DNA from 4 places in the Nonomuraea sp. NPDC049152 genome. Region 4 is predicted to be linked to each of the others. Evidence: riboswitches for the same ligand, from Rfam matches in the RefSeq annotation. Region 4 holds a riboswitch; each other region holds the start of a gene.
What was found. A riboswitch is a leader RNA that binds a small molecule or an ion and turns the genes downstream of it on or off. The one in region 4 is predicted to bind cyclic di-AMP.
Positions count from the first base shown of each region.

Region 1: another riboswitch for cyclic di-AMP. It lies ahead of AB0B45_RS06505 (C40 family peptidase); the one in region 4 lies ahead of AB0B45_RS01845 (C40 family peptidase).
Region 2: another riboswitch for cyclic di-AMP. It lies ahead of AB0B45_RS26900 (hypothetical protein); the one in region 4 lies ahead of AB0B45_RS01845 (C40 family peptidase).
Region 3: another riboswitch for cyclic di-AMP. It lies ahead of AB0B45_RS30850 (NlpC/P60 family protein); the one in region 4 lies ahead of AB0B45_RS01845 (C40 family peptidase).

Region 1 covers NZ_JBEZDO010000003.1:10,918-15,062, forward strand. The annotation lists gene serA (phosphoglycerate dehydrogenase) at 1-745, shown strand, start outside; gene AB0B45_RS06505 (C40 family peptidase) at 1,426-1,914, opposite strand; cyclic di-AMP (ydaO/yuaA leader) riboswitch at 2,083-2,227, opposite strand; gene AB0B45_RS06510 (3-isopropylmalate dehydrogenase) at 2,328-3,380, shown strand; gene AB0B45_RS06515 (branched-chain amino acid aminotransferase) at 3,589-4,145, shown strand, end outside.
Region 2 covers NZ_JBEZDO010000015.1:208,040-212,184, reverse strand. The annotation lists gene AB0B45_RS26910 (DeoR/GlpR family DNA-binding transcription regulator) at 1-553, shown strand, start outside; gene galT (galactose-1-phosphate uridylyltransferase) at 550-1,611, shown strand; cyclic di-AMP (ydaO/yuaA leader) riboswitch at 1,678-1,818, shown strand; gene AB0B45_RS26900 (hypothetical protein) at 1,867-2,775, shown strand; gene AB0B45_RS26895 (cytochrome P450) at 2,852-4,087, shown strand; gene AB0B45_RS26890 (hypothetical protein) at 4,116-4,145, shown strand, end outside.
Region 3 covers NZ_JBEZDO010000019.1:135,048-139,192, forward strand. The annotation lists gene AB0B45_RS30840 (RDD family protein) at 1-792, opposite strand, end outside; gene AB0B45_RS30845 (amino-acid N-acetyltransferase) at 879-1,448, opposite strand; cyclic di-AMP (ydaO/yuaA leader) riboswitch at 1,723-1,870, shown strand; gene AB0B45_RS30850 (NlpC/P60 family protein) at 1,876-2,919, shown strand; gene AB0B45_RS30855 (LuxR C-terminal-related transcriptional regulator) at 2,994-3,209, opposite strand; gene AB0B45_RS30860 (helix-turn-helix domain-containing protein) at 3,421-3,840, opposite strand; gene AB0B45_RS30865 (NADP-dependent oxidoreductase) at 3,928-4,145, shown strand, end outside.
Region 4 covers NZ_JBEZDO010000001.1:386,555-390,699, forward strand. The annotation lists gene AB0B45_RS01835 (M48 family metallopeptidase) at 1-270, opposite strand, end outside; gene AB0B45_RS01840 (hypothetical protein) at 267-1,082, opposite strand; gene AB0B45_RS01845 (C40 family peptidase) at 1,153-1,710, opposite strand; cyclic di-AMP (ydaO/yuaA leader) riboswitch at 1,733-1,875, opposite strand; gene AB0B45_RS01850 (LysR family transcriptional regulator) at 2,197-3,102, shown strand; gene AB0B45_RS01855 (NlpC/P60 family protein) at 3,066-4,016, opposite strand; gene AB0B45_RS01860 (NYN domain-containing protein) at 4,124-4,145, opposite strand, start outside.

The DNA of each region.
Region 1 (4,145 bases), on a different contig from region 4:
CTCCACCCACGAGGCGCAGGAGAAGGCGGGCACCCAGGTGGCTCGCAGCGTCAAGCTCGCCCTCGCGGGCGAGTTCGTGCCCGACGCGGTCAACGTCCAGGGCGGCGCCGTCGCCGAGGAGGTCAAGCCCGGCCTGCCGCTGGCCGAGAAGCTGGGCCGCGTCTTCACCGCGCTCGCCGGTGAGACCGCCACCAAGCTCGACGTCGAGGTGCGTGGCGAGATCGCGGCGCAGGACGTGCGGGTGCTGGAGCTGGCCGCGCTCAAGGGCGTCTTCATCGACATCGTCGAGGACGCGGTCACCTACGTCAACGCGCCGCTGCTGGCCAAGGAGCGCGGGCTGACCGTCGAACTGGTCACCAGCTCGGAGAGCCCCGACTGGCGCAACGTCGTCACCGTCCGCGGCGTGCTGGCCGACGGCCGGACCGTCTCGGTGTCGGGCACGCTCTCGGGGCCGCGCCAGGTCACCAAGATCGTCGAGGTCAACGGCTACGAGATGGAGATCGAGCCGACCGACCACCTGGCCTTCTTCACCTACACCGACCGGCCCGGCATCGTCGGCGTCGTGGGTCACCTGCTGGGCGAGAAGGGCATCAACATCGCCTCGATGCAGGTGGCGCGGGACGTCAAGGGCGGCAAGGCGCTGATCGCGCTGACCGTCGACTCGGCGATCCCGGCTGACGTGATGGACCAGATCGTGGCCGAGATCGGCGCCGACAGCGGGCGCTCGGTGGACCTCACCGACTGACCGTCTCGTTTCCCCTCTCCGGAACGCCTTCCCGCCCTGGTGCGGGAGGGCGTTCCTGTTTCCACCACCGCAATGGACGTCTCAAATAGTGAGATATTCGGACGTCCTACGAGACAGCCTGGACCGTGCCAGGTACTTTGGAATGGATGAGCTGGGTACTCGTACTTATTACCAGCCGCGACGGGGCCTGTTAGGGCAGGTCGGCGACCCGTCGCGGTGAGCGGCGTTGCGTCGGCCTTAAGCCCCCTTCGTCCGGTCCGTGATCCGGACCGCACGAGATCAGGCCCGGTCGGATTCGCGACCGGGATCCGACGTCCGAATCCATTCGCGTCCGCGAAACGAGATGAGTCACGTGTACGACATGTATCCATGGAACCGCGCCGAAGATCATGACGACGAGGCGGCGGAGGCCGTTCAGATCGCGCTGGATCGCAGGGACAACGGCGGCTCCCCCTCCCCCCGCTGAACGGGACCACCCGGTGGAGTTCCCCCTGCTCCACCGGGGCGAACCCACTCCCACTCCTTCTCCGGGCACGCATCGGCCAGGGACTCCCGCGAGGCTGGGATCCCGCTCCCACTCCTTCTCCGGGCACGCATCAGCCCGGGAACCCCGGGAGACCGTCGTCCCCTGGGATTCCCGGGCTGATGCGCGACTCCGTCGGCCTCGGGGTGATCGGAGCCTAGAGGGTGGCCCGCATTGACGCGGGGGCCGCCTCGGTCTTCGCCTCGATCAGTTCCTTCGCCTGCGCCACGCCCTTCGGGTCAGGCCGCACCGCGCCGACGAATGCCTGTCGCCGCCACGGGCTGAGCTTCTCCTCCTTCACCACGTCGCCGCTGTGCGGCGCGTGCACCATGTAGCCGTCCTTGGAGATCATCCCGACGTGCCCGAGATTGCTGAAGAAGACCAGATCGCCGGGCTGCAGGTTCTTCCACTTGATCTTCTTGTCGAATGCCTGGTACTGGTCGCGGGCCACGCGGGGAAGCTCGATCCCCGCCTTCTCGTAGGCCTTCATCATCAGCCCCGAGCAGTCGTAGCCGCTGGGGCTGGTGCCGCCCCACACGTACGGCGTGCCCCGCTTGGACATCGCGAACTTCAGCGCGATCTGCCATGCGGGCTTGGGCATCTGCTTGAGCTGGGCCTTCTTGATGTCCGCTCCGGTGAGGGTCACCGTACGAGCGGGGTCGCCCTCGACGGGCTGGTTCTGGCCAGGTTGGACCGGCTGGCTCTTGAGGGTCTCGACCTGGATGGGGGTGGCCGACGCGGGGGAGGCGGCGGCGGCTGATCCTGCGGCGAGGAGGCCGCCGAGAACGGCAGCCGTGACGATGCGAGACAGGGGAATGTCCTTCCACGGGGCCGACCGGGTTAGCTGACGGGCTCGGGCGTGGAAGCCGCCCTACGGCATGGGGGTGCCGATTCGCCCCAAGGGGGAATGGGTCCCCGGCTCCGTGCGACCATCGCAGCGGATTAGGCTGGCAGGGACTCTAACGAAAGGGTCAAAAGACCGCAAACCCGACAAAACGACGTGTCCGGGAAATGAGATGCGGTGTTCGACAGTCGAGACGACCCGGTAAGGTACCGGCCATGGAGTCGCGCAACATTCGTCTGGCCGTCATTCCCGGTGACGGGATCGGCACCGAGGTCGTCGCCGAAGGGCTCAAGGTCCTGGAAGCGGTCGGCGCCAAGATCGAGACCACCCACTACGATCTGGGCGCCACCCGCTACAACGCCACCGGTGAGACCCTCACCGAGGAAACCCTGCAGGAGCTGCGCGGTTACGACGCCATCCTGCTCGGCGCGATCGGCGACCCGAGCGTCCCCCCGGGGATCCTCGAGCGTGACCTGCTGCTCCGACTCCGCTTCGAGCTCGACCACTACGTCAACCTGCGCCCGGTGAAGCTCTTCCCCGGCGTGGAGACCCCGCTGGCCGACACCCGCGCTGAAGACATCGACATGATCGTCGTCCGCGAGGGCACCGAGAGCCTCTACGCCGGCGCCGGCGGCGTCCTGCGTCGCGGCACCCCGCACGAGATCGCCACCCAGGAGTCGCTCAACACCGCCTTCGGCGTCGAGCGCGTGGTCCGCTACGCCTTCGCCAAGGCCGCCGAGCGCCCCCGCAAGAAGCTCACGCTGGTCCACAAGACCAACGTGCTCACCTACGCGGGCGACCTCTGGATGCGCACCCTCAACCGGGTGGCCGCGGACTTCCCCGACGTCACGACCGACTACCAGCACGTCGACGCGGCCTCGATGTTCTTCGTCAGCCAGCCGGAGCGCTTCGACGTGATCGTCACCGACAACCTGTTCGGCGACATCATCACCGACATCGGCGCCGCCATCGCCGGCGGCATCGGGCTGGCCGCCAGCGGCAACATCAACCCCGACAGGACCGCGCCCAGCATGTTCGAGCCTGTCCACGGCAGCGCCCCCGACATCGCGGGTCAGGGCAAGGCCGACCCGACCGCCACCATCCTGTCCGTCGCCATGATGCTCGACCACCTCGGCCTGACCGAGGAGGCGGCCCGCGTCGAGCAGGCCGTCGCCGACGACATCGTGGATCGCCTGGCCGGGTGGGCCGGCCGTACGACGCACGAGATCGGTGACGACATCACCGCACGAGTAGCCGGCGGCGCCTGACCGCCTGCCACTCAGCACCATAGGCGGCCTGGCGCCCTTCGGCCGGGTCCTAACTGTCCGGGATCCGGCGAGAGCGTAGCCGCCTGGATACCACAATCAACGCCTGGCGGCTCGCGAGATCGCCAGGCGTTTGCTGTAAGTTCCCGTTACCCGGTCCAGCGCAAAATGGACTCAGGGCAAATCTCGCGAAAAGAGAAGGATTTCCGTCATGACCACCGCTCAGAAGCTCAGCTTCGATGTGCAGCTCTCCGACCACGCTCGCACTGCGGCGGAGCGTGAGCAGGTACTGGCGAGCCCGGGGTTCGGGCAGACCTTCACCGATCACATGATCTCGATCGACTACACCGAGGGCAGAGGCTGGCATGACGCGCGGCTCATGCCGTACGGGCCGCTCGTCCTGGACCCGGCGACCTCCGTCTTCCACTACGCGCAGGAGCTGTTCGAGGGACTCAAGGCGTACCGCCAGGCCAACGGATCGATCGCCACGTTCAGGCCCTACTCGAACGCCAGCCGCTTCAACGCCTCCTGCCTCCGCATGGCCATGCCCGAGCTGCCCGAGGAAACCTTCGTCGAGTCCCTCGACCTGCTCATCCAGACCGACCGCGACTGGGTGCCCACCACCGAGGGACACAGTCTCTACCTGCGGCCCTTCATCATCGCGACGCAGGTCGGGCTGGGCGTCAACTACCCGTCCAAGACCTACAAGTACATGGTCATCGCCTCACCGGCCGCCTCCTACTTCACCGGCGGCGTCAAGCCGGTGTC
Region 2 (4,145 bases), on a different contig from region 4:
GCAGCCGGAGAAGGACGCGATCGCCCGCAGGGCCGCCACGCTTGTCCACCCCGGCACCGCCGTCGCGCTGTCGGCGGGCACGACCACGTGGACGCTGGCCCACCACCTGGTCGACGTGCCGGACCTGACCGTCATCACCAACTCCGTCCCCGTCGCCGACGTCTTCCACCGCAGCCCGCGCGCCGACCGCACGGTCGTGCTGACCGGCGGCGTCCGCACGCCCTCCGACGCCCTCGTCGGGCCCGTCGCCGTCGCGGCCATCAGACGGCTGCACGTCGACACGCTCTTCCTGGGCGTGCACGGCATGAGCACGCGAGCGGGGTTCACCACGCCGAACCTGCTGGAGTCGGAGACCGACAGGGAACTGGTCGCCTCCGCGCACCGGCTGGTGGTCCCCGCCGACCACACCAAGTGGGGCACGGTCGGCATCAGCACGATCGCGGAGCTGTCGGAGGCCGACGTCGTCATCAGCGACGCGAACCTGCCGGAGGAGGCTCGCGCGGAGCTGGCCGAGCGGGCGGGAGAACTGATCATCGCGGAGGACACGAAGTGAAGCGCACCATCGCGCACATGGCCGACGGCCGAGAGCTGATCTACTTCGATCGGCGCGACGACGCCGACAGGAGCGCGATCGACGAGCGCGAACTGCCGCCCAGGCCCGTCGCCTCCGAGTTGCGCTACGACCCGCTCACCGAGGAGTGGGTGGCGATGGCGGGCCACCGGCAGACCCGTACCTTCCTGCCTCCGGCCAGCGAGTGCCCGCTGTGCCCGTCGAAGCCCGGCATGCCGACCGAGATCCCCGCTTCGGAGTACGACGTGGTCGTCTTCGAGAACAGGTTCCCGAGCTTCTCCACCCATCTGGGTTCCTACACCGACCCCGGCGGCCTGAGCGAGGTGCGTCCCGGCGTGGGGCGCTGCGAGGTGGTCTGCTTCACCTCCGACCACGACTCGTCCTTCTCCGCGCTCCCTGACGACCAGGTGGAGCTGGTCATGGAGGCCTGGGCCGACCGCACCGCCGAGCTGTCGGCCATCCCCGGCGTGGAGCAGGTGTTCTGCTTCGAGAACAGGGGCGCGGAGATCGGCATCACCCTGGCCCACCCGCACGGCCAGATCTACGCCTACCCCTACGTGACCCCGCGCACCCGCCAGCACCTGGCGGCCGCGGCCCGTCGGCCGAACCTCTTCGCCGACGTGCTGGCCGCGGAGCGCGCCGGCGAGCGCGTGGTCGCCGGCAACGAGCTGTGGACCGCGTTCGTGCCCGCCGCCGCCCGCTACCCGTTCGAGGTCCACCTCTACCCGCACCGCCAGGTGCCCGATCTGGCCGCGCTCACCCAGGAGGAGCGCGCCGCCTTCGGCCCCGTCTACACCCGCGTGCTGCGGGCGCTCGACGGGCTGTTCGGCGTGGTCATGCCGTACGTCGCCGCGTGGCACCAGGCTCCCGTACGGCAGGGCCGTGACCTGGCGTATCTTCACCTGGAGCTGTTCAGCATCCGCCGGGCCCCGGAGAAGCTCAAGTACCTCGCGGGCTCGGAGTCGGCGATGGGCGCGTTCGTCAACGACGTGCTGCCCGAGGAGGCCGCGAGACTACTTCGATCACAGGTAGATCACTAATTGATGTCCGCTTGAACTCGCATTACCGGACATTTACTACTAATATCCCCTTTCACCGGCTTTCACAGCCGTTACATGCCTAATCCCGGGCGCGTTGCCCGGGAACCGGGGACCCACCAAGAACCTGGGGTGTATCCACGCGAGTGGTAGGGCCGCATCTCCCGCCCGAACCCGTCAGCTAACCCGGTCGGCAGACGGAGAGGATCGTTCGTGGCGTCCCCCACGTCTCGTTTCGCATGCGGCTTTCTTGCCGCGTTGTCCCTCGTAACCGGTTCGGCGACCGCGGCCTCGGCTGCCTCCAAGCCGTCCGAACCCGCGTTGCGGGCCGAGCTGAAGCAGCTCAACTCCAAGGTCGACAAGCTCATCGAGAGCTACAACGCCAAGCGCGTGTCGCTGGCCGAGGCGCGGAAGGCCGCCGAGAAGGCGAAGGAGCGGCTGGCGACGGCCGAGCAGACCCTGACCAGGGCAGAGACCGAAGCCTCCAAGATCACTGAGATGCGTTACCAGGCCGGCACCCCCGACCTGCCGACGCTGCTCTACACCCCCGACCTCACCACCTCCGCACTGCTCGAGCAGATGAGCGCCGAGCAGGACGCCGTGGTCAAGAGCGTCGCCGCGGCCCGCGACACCAAGAAGCAGGCCGCCGCCGACGCGCTCGCGCTCGCCGACCGGATCAAGACGGAGACCGACCAGGTCGCCGACGACCGGAAGGAGGCCGAGGGCATGATCAAGGACATCGAGAAGAAGCTCCAGAAGCTCGTGCCGACAGGTCCGGGGCGCAAGAGCGACGGCAGCTGGGCGCCCGAGCTGCCCACGGGCTCGGAGAACATCACGCCGCGGACCACGCTCATGCGCGACACGATCAAGAAGACGTTCGCGCTGCCGTTCGAGGTGGGCTGCTACCGGTCGGGCGGCAGCGGAGAGCATCCGCTCGGTCGCGCCTGCGACTTCATGATGAGCTCGGGCGGCGCCACACCGACGGCCGTCAACAGGGCGCTCGGCGACCAGGTCGCCGCGTGGGCGCTGAAGAACCAGAGCCGCCTGGGCATCAAGTACGTGATCTGGCGGCAGCGGATCAACAGTGGCAGCGGCTGGCGTGCCATGTCCGACCGCGGCAGCGTCACCGCCAACCACTACGACCACGTGCACATCTCGATGAACTGATCCTTGCAGGGGGTCGGCGGCGGGCGTACGTTTGACTCGATGACCAGATTCCTCCTTCCGGTCACGAGAGGCGCTCATGAAGACCGTCAACCTGATGGATCCCGGCCTGCTGACCGACCCCTTCAGCGGCTTCGCCGAGCTCAGGGAGGAGGCGCCCGTCCTCCACGCCTCCTTCCCCGGGCAGGACACCCCGATCTGGCTGGTCACCCGGTACGACGACGTGAAGACCGTGCTGAGCGACCACCGCTTCGTCAACGACCCCGGCAACGTGCCGGGCGCCGACGTCTCCAACCTGCGGGAGAAGCTCACCCAGGCGAGGGGCGTCCCGCCCGAGTACGCCGTCTACCTCACCCGCGGCATCCTCGACCTCGACGGCGAGGACCACCTCAGGCTGCGCAGGCTGGTCTCGCGCGCCTTCACCGCCAGGCGCGTCATGGAGCTGCGGCCGCGGGTGGAGGAGATCAGCGCCGCCCTCCTCGACGCGCTGCCGACCGACCGCGTCGTCGACCTCGTCGAGGAGTACGCCTACCCGCTCCCCATCACCGTCATCTGTGAGCTCGTCGGCATCCCCGAGGCCGACCGGGCGCAGTGGCGGGCGTGGGGCGCCCGCATGACCACCATGGAGCCTGGCGCCCTGGTCGAGCCGCTCATCGGCATCGTCGACCACATCCGCGACCTCATCCCCCGCCGCCGCGCCGAGCCCGCCGACGACCTGCTCACCGGGCTGATCAGAGCCCACGACGAGGACGGCGACCGCTTCACCGACACCGAACTGGTCACCATGGTGCTCACGCTCGTCCTCGCGGGCCACGAGACCACCGCCCATCTGATCGGGAACGGGACCGCGGCCCTGCTCACCCATCCCGACCAGCTCGCCAGGCTCCGCGCCGAGCCCTCGCTGATGCCGCGCGCCGTCCACGAGCTCATGCGCTGGTGCGGCCCCGTCCACGGCACGCGCCTGCGCTACGCGGCCGAGGACGTCCAGCTCGGCGGCACGGTGGTCAAGCAGGGCGAGCCCGTGATGGCGGTGATCGTGAGCGCGAACTTCGACCCGCGCAGGTTCGGCGACCCCGACCGGCTCGACATCGCCCGCGAGCCCGACAGCAGGCGCGAGGTCCACGTGGGCTTCGGACACGGCCTGCACTACTGCCTGGGGGCGGCGCTGGCCCGCCAGGAGGGCGAGGTGGCCTTCAGCGGGCTGCTGTCGCGCTTCCCTCGACTGCGCCTGGCGGTGGCTCCGGAGAAGCTGGAACGGCAGCTCCTGCCCATGTCGTGGCGGCTGGCCGGCCTCCCCGTGCTGCTGGACGGCTGACCGCGTCCTGCGCCCCGGCGGCGCGCTGGTGTTCTACGGCGTGCACCCCTGCTTCAAC
Region 3 (4,145 bases), on a different contig from region 4:
CTGCTGGCCGTAGCCGGGCTGGGCGTAGGGCTGCTGCTGGCCGTAGGGCGACTGCTGGCCGTAGCCGGGCTGCGACTGGCCCTGCTGACCGTAGCCCTGCTGGGGCTGCTGACCGTAACCGGGCTGCTGGCCGTAGGAGGGCTGCTGCTGGCCATAGCCAGGCTGCTGACCGGACGCGGGCTGGCCGTAGCCGGGCTGCTGGCCATAGCCGGGCTGACCGTACTCCGGCTGCTGGCCGGAGCCGGATTGACCGTACTCCGGCGGCTGGCCCGAGGAGGCCTGCTGGCCGTACCCCTGCTGCTGACCGTAGTCCGGCTGGCCGTAGCCGGGCTGCTGGCTGGAGGAGGGCTGCTGCTGGCCGTAGCCGGGCTGCTGGCCGTAGGAGGGCTGCTGCTGTCCGTAGCCGGGCTGCTGGCCGTAGTCCGGCTGCCCGTAGGAGGGCTGCTGCCCCGAGGAGGAGGGCTGCTGGCCATAGGGAGGCTGCTGCTGGCCGTAGCCGGGCTGCTGGCCCGAGGACGCGGCCTGCTGGCCGTAGCCCTGCTGCTGACCGTAGCCGGGCTGGCTGTAGCCCTGCTGGCCGTACCCCTGCTGCTGCTGGCCGTAGCCCTGCTGCTGACCGTAGTCGGGCTGCTGCGCCTGTGACGGCTGACCGTAGCCGCCGCCGTCCTGGCGGTAGCCGACGATCGTCACGTCAGGATCGGGCTGCTCGCCCGGGCGTCCTGCGTTCTGCTGACCGTATCCGGAATTCTCATCAGGTTGATCCTGCGGATACGGCGGCTGTCCGGTGCTCACCGTGTCACCTCGCTTCGATGGCGCATGTGGCACATGTCAGGACACATGCTTGCTGTTGCCCAACGTATCGACATGAGTATCAACAATCACCTTTCCTCTTGGTCAACGCCATAGTCAACTGCTTCCAGATGGAGCAGCATCCTGGTGTTGCCAAGGGTGTTGGGCTTGACGTGCTCGAGGTCGAGAAACTCGGCCACACCCTCGTCGTAGGAGGCCAGCAACTCGGCGTAGACCTCGGGCGATACCGGAGTTCCCTGGATCGGGACGAAGCCATGCCGGGTGAAGAAGTCGACCTCGAACGTCAGGCAGAAGACCCTCCGAAGCCCCAGGTCGCGGGCCGTTCTCACCAGCGCGGTAACAATACGGTGACCGATACCTGAACCTTTGACCGCGGGGTCCACGGCGACCGTGCGAATTTCGGCGAGATCCTCCCAGAGCACGTGGAGCGCGCCGCAGCCGACGACCTGGCCGCCGCGCTCGGCGACCCAGAACTCCTGGACATCCTCGTACAGCGTGACCGTGGCTTTTTCCAGCAGCTTTCGGCCCGCTCCCGCGTAGATGTCGACCAGGCGCCTGATCGACCTGACGTCCGGCGTGCGGGCTCGCCGTACGACGATCTCGGTGTCCTGCATTGCGCGCTCGACGACCTGCTCCATGGCCCTTCAGCGTACCTAGCCCGTTTCGGCCCATCCTTAACTGCCGTCACATGGCGCTCTGTAGCGAGGCGAGCACAGTCCGCATCTCTGCACGACAAGCCCGACAAACCATCGTGAATCTCAGTAAAGGCTTTGCAACCTCCTGGTCGATCGGCCTTTTGTGTGATCTGCCCGTGATCCTTCGGATGCGCTTCCTCTACTGGATTGGCAGTTCTGGTTGAGCACGAACCTTGCTTGCACTAGTGTCCACCGACGATGTCCCCCACGCGCCAGGCGTGGAGACACGCCTAATCCCCCACACGGGGAGCCGGGGACCCGCCGGCGGCCACCAGCCGTCAAGGGGTGAGTCCGAGCTCGCGCTCGGTAGGGCTGCTCCGGCCCGAACCCGTCAGCTAACCCGGTCGGCGACTACGAGAGGAGCTGGTTGGTGAAGCGCAGGCGCATCCGCGAGGGGAAGTCCGCGGGCGAGCACGCCCGCCCCCACGAACCGGGTTCCTACAGGAAACGGTTCGCGATCGTGGGCGCCGCGATGGCCGTGCTGGCCCTCACCACGCCTCTGGGCTCGGCCACTGCCGATCCCAAGCCGTCGCTCAAGGAGCTCTCCAAGCGCGTCGAGAAGCTCCACAACGACATCGAGACGCTCACCGAGCAGTACAACGGCCAGCGCGAGAAGCTCAAGAGCGTCAAGAAGTCCGCGGACAACGCCAAGAAGATCCTGGCCACCAGCGAGGCCGACCTGGCCGCCAAGCGGGCGCGGGCCACCCTCCTGGCCGAGAGCACCTACATGTCCGGCGGCCTCACCGACGGGCTCGCCTTCGCCAACTCGGCCGACCCTGACGCCTTCCTCGACGCCGCCGCCACCTCCTTCGCCCTCAACCAGCAGCAGGGCCAGGAGGTCAAGGCGCTCGCCGATTCCATCGCCGCCGCCGAGAAGGCCAAGGCGACGGCCAAGACGCGGCTGGCCGAGGTCCAGAAGCTCGTCGACGACCTCGGCGGCAAGCGCGACAAGATCACCTCGATGGTGGCCAAGGTCGAGAGCAGCCTGTTCAAGAGGGCGATCGGCGAGGCCGGCCGGCCGGGCACCCGCGCCACCAGGGTCAACCTGCCGATCATCGGCAGCGGCAAGGCGGCGGAGGCCGCGCGGTGGGCGCTGACGCAGCAGCTCAAGCCGTACGTGTGGGGTGCCGAGGGTCCAGGCTCCTACGACTGCTCGGGGCTGGTCATGGCCGCCTACCAGCGCGTCGGCATCAGCCTGCCGCACTACACCGGCGACCAGTGGACGGCCGGCACCCACATCACGCGCGAGCAGCTGCGCCCCGGCGACCTGGTCTTCTTCTACAGCGACCTGCATCACGTGGGCATCTACCTCGGCGGCGGGATGATGGTGCACGCGCCCCAGACCGGCGACGTCGTCCGGATCGCCGCGATCGGCAACAGGCCGTTCGCGGGAGCCGTCCGCATCGCCGACTAGACGGGACCGTCCGCAGCCGACTGGGCGGGACCCGTCCACACCACCGACCCGGCCGCGCCGCCGATCAGCGTCGGCTAGATGAGTCTTCGGCGCGCCGCCCAGGCCACCGCCTCGATCGCCGTGGCCACGCCGATCCTGTCGCAGATGACGCGCAGGCGACGACGGACCGTGCGGCCGCTGATCTCCAGCGTCCTGCCCACGCGGTCGACCGTGACGCCCTTGGCCAACTCCGCGAGGAGTTCCAGGTCATCCTGGCTCAGCACGACTCCGTCGTCGGTGAGCACATCCATCGGGAGCCCTCCCACCAACAGCACAACCCTGCGACGTCTCGGCCCGAGCAAGCCGCTCGTCTCGCAGACGGTAAACGCATACGGGAAAGGTCGTCAAGGTCGATTCGCTCGACGCTTGACGGCGGCTATTGACTTGATCGTTTCTATATGAAGAACTCGGATGGCGCGTGGTGCGCAGAACGATCCACAACCGCCTTACAGGAAACTGTCCTTATCCGGAATTTCGCCCTGATTGTTCGCCGTCCAGTTGGGCGTCATAGCGTTCGCGGGCGAGCTCGACGTCCTCGATGTGACTCTCGGCCCATTCCTTGATCGCTGCCATGAGTGGCAACAGGCTCGTTCCGAGTGGTGTGAGGCGATAATCGACCCGCACGGGCACCGACGCGGTCACCGTTCTGGAGACCAGACCGTCCCTTTCCAGCCCGCGAAGTGTCTGGGTCAGCATCTTCTGACTCACGCCCGCCACCATCCTGGCCAGATCGCTGTAACGCATCGACCCATTGGCAAGAGCGGTGAGCACCAGACTGACCCATTTGTCGCTAAGAGCGTCGAGCAGCTTCCTTGAAGGGCACTGGGCGATATAGGCGTCATAGGCCTGCTTGGCCTCGGCGCGGCGCGCGGCCGCCGTCATGGTCGCCAACGGAGCTCCCTCGGGTGAGTAACGCACTTCCAGGTGCCTTCTTACCAGAAGAGAGCAACACTCCCTAGCGTCGGCGGCATGACGACAATGCGTGCACTCATCGGGGGGTCAGGCTCTCCCGAGCTCATCGACGCACCGATCCCTCAGGCGGGGAAGGGCCAGGTGCGGATCAAGGTCGCGGCCGCGGGTGTGAACCTGTTCGACCTCGCGGTCGCGGCGGGAACGCTCACCGACTACGGCGTCGCCCGCGAACTCGACTCCTACGGGCTCGGCTTCGACGCGGCAGGCGTGATCGA
Region 4 (4,145 bases):
GCCGAGCAGGCGCTCGCCGAGGGGCGTGGCCACGAGCAGCCCCGCGAACACGATGGTCAGCCCGAGCGACAGGTAGGCGGGCGCGCTGGTGGCCGCGTCGAAGGCGCGGGAACGGGCGATCTGGGCGGCGGTGAAGTCCCGTGCGGGATCGGGTGGTACGGAGGGACCGTCCCGCATGAGGTCCCATGGCGTGGTGAGCGCCACGACCGCGAGGATCGCCACTCCGAGCACCACCAGCGCGATGCCCGCCCGCCGGTCCAGCCACCTCATCGGTTTCCCCCCACGTCGGTCAGCTCGTTCCGGACATACTCCCGCCAGTGCGCGGCGAGCGTGCGGACCGACAGGCCCAGTGGCTCCAGCGCCTGGCCGAGATCCTTTCCGGCAGCCCGATAGTAGAGGTCGACGAGCGCCTGCCTGCCGTACCTGGTGGCGATCAGGCGGCAGGCCAGCCACGCCTCCTGGTAGACCTGTGCGAGCCGTGGCGAGCCCGGCGCGAAGTCGGCGTCGGCGGGCAGCGAGGAGGGGAGCCGGCCCGCGCGTGCCTCGGCCGTCAGCTCCGCCGCCGCGACCGGCGTGCCGAGCCCGGAGCGCAGGTAGCCGACGTAGTCGGCGAAGCCCTCCCGCAGCCACACCGGCCGGCCTTCGGCTCCGGCGGCCACGTGGGTGAGCTCGTGGGTGAGGACGACGTCGCGGCCGACAGGCGTCAGCCGCGCGAAGGCGCCGGGCAGGACGATCACGCGGCCCGCCGAGGCCAGCGCGGCGAGACCTTCCACGGGTCCCGTGCCCGCGAGCGCGGCCGCCTCCGCGGTGGTCGAGGGCATCAACACCAGCGGCCGTACGGCACGCCGCAGGACGGTGGAGACGGTGAGTGCCGCCGTGTCGGCCCTGGAGGCGAGGTCGCGGAGGAGGGCGGCCTCGGCGTGGTGGCCGACGACGAGCGAGCGCTTGCCGTACGCCACGGTGACGCCCGACTCCCACAGTCCTCTGGCCGCGGGCGGCAGCCACCGCCCCGCCGACCCCGCCACCGTGCAGATCACCGGGCAGGCCAGCGCGGCCGCCAGCAGCGTTCTGCGGGTCACCACGGCTGCGATGCTAGCCCGGACAGGCCAGAGCCCCGTCCGAGGGGGGATGGACGGGGCTCTGGACGTCCGGCTAGGCGCCGGGGCGAACCGCGCCGGCGAAGGAGGCCTTGCGCCAGCCGTTGAGCTTCTCGATCCGCACGGTCTTGCCTGTGCTCGGCGAGTGGATCATCCGGCCGTGGCCGACGAACATGCCCACGTGGCCCTTCCCGCGAAAGAACATCAGGTCACCTGGCTTGAGGTTGCTCCACGTGACCTTCTTCTTGATGCGTGCGTACTGGCTGTACGTCACGCGCGGGATCTTGATGCCGGCCTTGGCCCAGGCGTACTGGACCAGTCCTGAGCAGTCGAAGGCGCCCGGTCCCGTGCCGCCGAAGCGGTAGGGGTCGCCGAGCTGCCTTCTCGCCATGGTGACGGCCTTGGTGGCCTTCACCCTCTGCCGAGCGGTTCTGGTCTGCCGCTTCGCCTTGGACGTCGACGCCGCGGCCGTCTTCACGGCGCTCACCGTTCTCACGGCGGTCACCGCCTTCACGGTCACGGTCGCCTGTGCCGTGGGTGCGTGGAGGACGACTCCTCCCATCGCCGCCACGACGCCGCTCAGGGCAAGGCAGGACAGACGGGTTTTCTTCAAGGGGGTAGACAGAACGTCTCCTTGGGACTTCCACGAATGCCTACCGGGTTAGCTGACGGGTTCGGGCGTGGAAGTCGCCCTTCCGGCCTTCAGGCCGGATTCACCCCAGGAACGTGGTTCCCCGGCTCCGTGCTCCATGCCGCACGGACTCGGCAGGTCGACCGCGCACGCCTGTCTGGGGGCTCGGCGCGGCGACCAGCGGATCTTTATGCGTGCACACCGGCCACATCGGGGCCGGTGGACGTTGCCTGCGCCATGGCTTGGTCGCCGCGAAGCGAGAAGGTACCCGGATGCCCAACGGCAGGCAAAGCCGGAGTAAAGATGTCAAGATCACTAACCCATACTTGTCAGAACAGGATCCGCTGCTCCACGAAGTGTTTCGTTATTCGAATGTGACCCTACTCACACTTGCATAAATGCCGACTTGTCAGGTCCCATCTGTCACTTCAGTCACACCCGTAACATCAGCGAAAAGAGGGCCTTCGCATGCTTGATGGGTGGGCGTTGCGCGTCCTGCTGGAGGTCGGACGGCGCGGCTCGTTCTCGGGAGCGGCCGAGGCCCTGTCAATGACCCAGCCCGCCGTCTCGAGGCAGATCGCCACGCTCGAACGCCGCGTCGGCGTCACGCTCTTCCACCGCCGTCCCAGAGGCGTCCAGCCGACCGAGGCGGGCCTGGCGGCCCTCGAGCAGGCCGAGGCCGTGCTCAACGGGATGAGCCTGTTCGAGACCAGGTTGCGGGCCTTCACCACGGCGGAGGCAGGCAGCGTCAGGGTCGCCGCCTTCCCCAGCGCGGCCACCTGGTTCGTGCCCGAGAGCTTCCGCCGCTTCGCCGCGGCGCGCCCAGCCGTCGAGCTCTCCCTCACCGTCGGCGGCGAGGGCCTGCTGGAGGGCACGATCGACGTCGCCCTGCGCACCTCGTGGGATCGCGCGCCCGAGCCGGGGCTCGAGGTGCTCGACCTGTTCGAGGACGAGCTGCTGGTCGCCCTGCCCGCCGGGCATCCGCTGGCGGCGGCCGAGCGCGTACGGCTGGCCGACCTGGCCGCCGAGCCATGGGTCGACGGCACCCACCCCGACTGCCTGGGCCCGATCGCGGAGCTGGCGGCCGCGATGGGCGGCGCGCCGAGGGTCAACCACCTGTGCGACGACTGGAACGGCCGTCAGGGCCTGGTGGCGGCAGGCGTCGGCGTGATGCTCTACCCGTCGATCGCGGGCAGGGCCGTACGCGCCGACATCAGGCTGGTGGAGCCGTCGCCGCGGCTGCCCGCCAGGCGGATCAGCGCGGTCTTCCTGCCTTCGCCGGGCCGCCCGCCCGCAGTGAGCGCCTACCTGGGGGTGCTGCGCGAGTTGAGCGAGAACTACGGGCGGATGGCGCCGACGAGCCGCCCGCCGTAGGAGGACATCGGGACGACCTTCACGACGTCACCCGTCTGGGGCGCGTGCACGATCTTGCCGCCGCCCGCGTAGATGCCCACGTGTCCGAGACCGGAGCTGAAGATGAGGTCGCCGGGCTGCAACGAGTCGAGGGAGACCCTGCGCTTGGCGCCCCACGCCCACTGCTCCCAGGTCGTGCGCGGCAGCGACACGCCGCCTGCCCGCCACGAGGCCTGCGTCAGGCCCGAGCAGTCCCAGCCGCCGGGTCCCGTCCCGCCGTACTGGTACGGCTTGCCGATCTGCGCGTAGGCGAAGCTGAGCACGGAGGCGGCGTTGCCTGAGGCGGAGCCGGTGTACTTGAGGCCGGTGCTGTTCGGGTTGCCCACCTTGTAGGCGCCGAGCTTGCGCAGCAGCTTCTCCTGCTCCTTGACCAGTTCGAGGATCTTGTCCTTCTCCGACTTGACGTCGTCGCGCAGCTTGTCCGCCTCGGTGAGCGCGCCCTGGGCCTGCTCCTTGTCGGCCTTGAGCTGGCGGTTCTCCTCGTCGAAGGCGGCGAGGGTCTGCGCCCGCTCGGCCGTCATCTGGTCCATGAGCGCCATGCCACCGAGGGTCGCCGTGGGGTCGGCGTCGCTCAGCATCGAGGTCCACGAGATTATGTCGGCGCCCTGGTAGGCGTTGACCGCCATGCCGACGACCTCGGCCCGCAGGCCCGCCACCTTGGCCAGCTTGCTCTTGTATCTGTTGTTGAGGCCGGTGAAGCTCTTCTTGGCCTTCTTGTACTTCTCCGTGGCCGTGTTGTACCTGTCGACGACCTTGTCGGCCTTGTCGTTGAGCTTCTCGAGCTTGGCCTTCGCCTGCGCGATCGTTGGTTTGGGATCGGCGACCGCGCCGTCCAGAGGCAGAAGAAGAGCCCCTATCGCGAGACCCGCAGCCACCGGTATCCGGCCAAACCTCACAGCGACACGCCTCCCAGTGATCACGCCTGGGGCGAAATAGTACAGAAGCGTTGCCTACGAGCTCAAAATGTCGCCCAATTCGTGACCTAGGCTCGGCCAAGTCGGCGC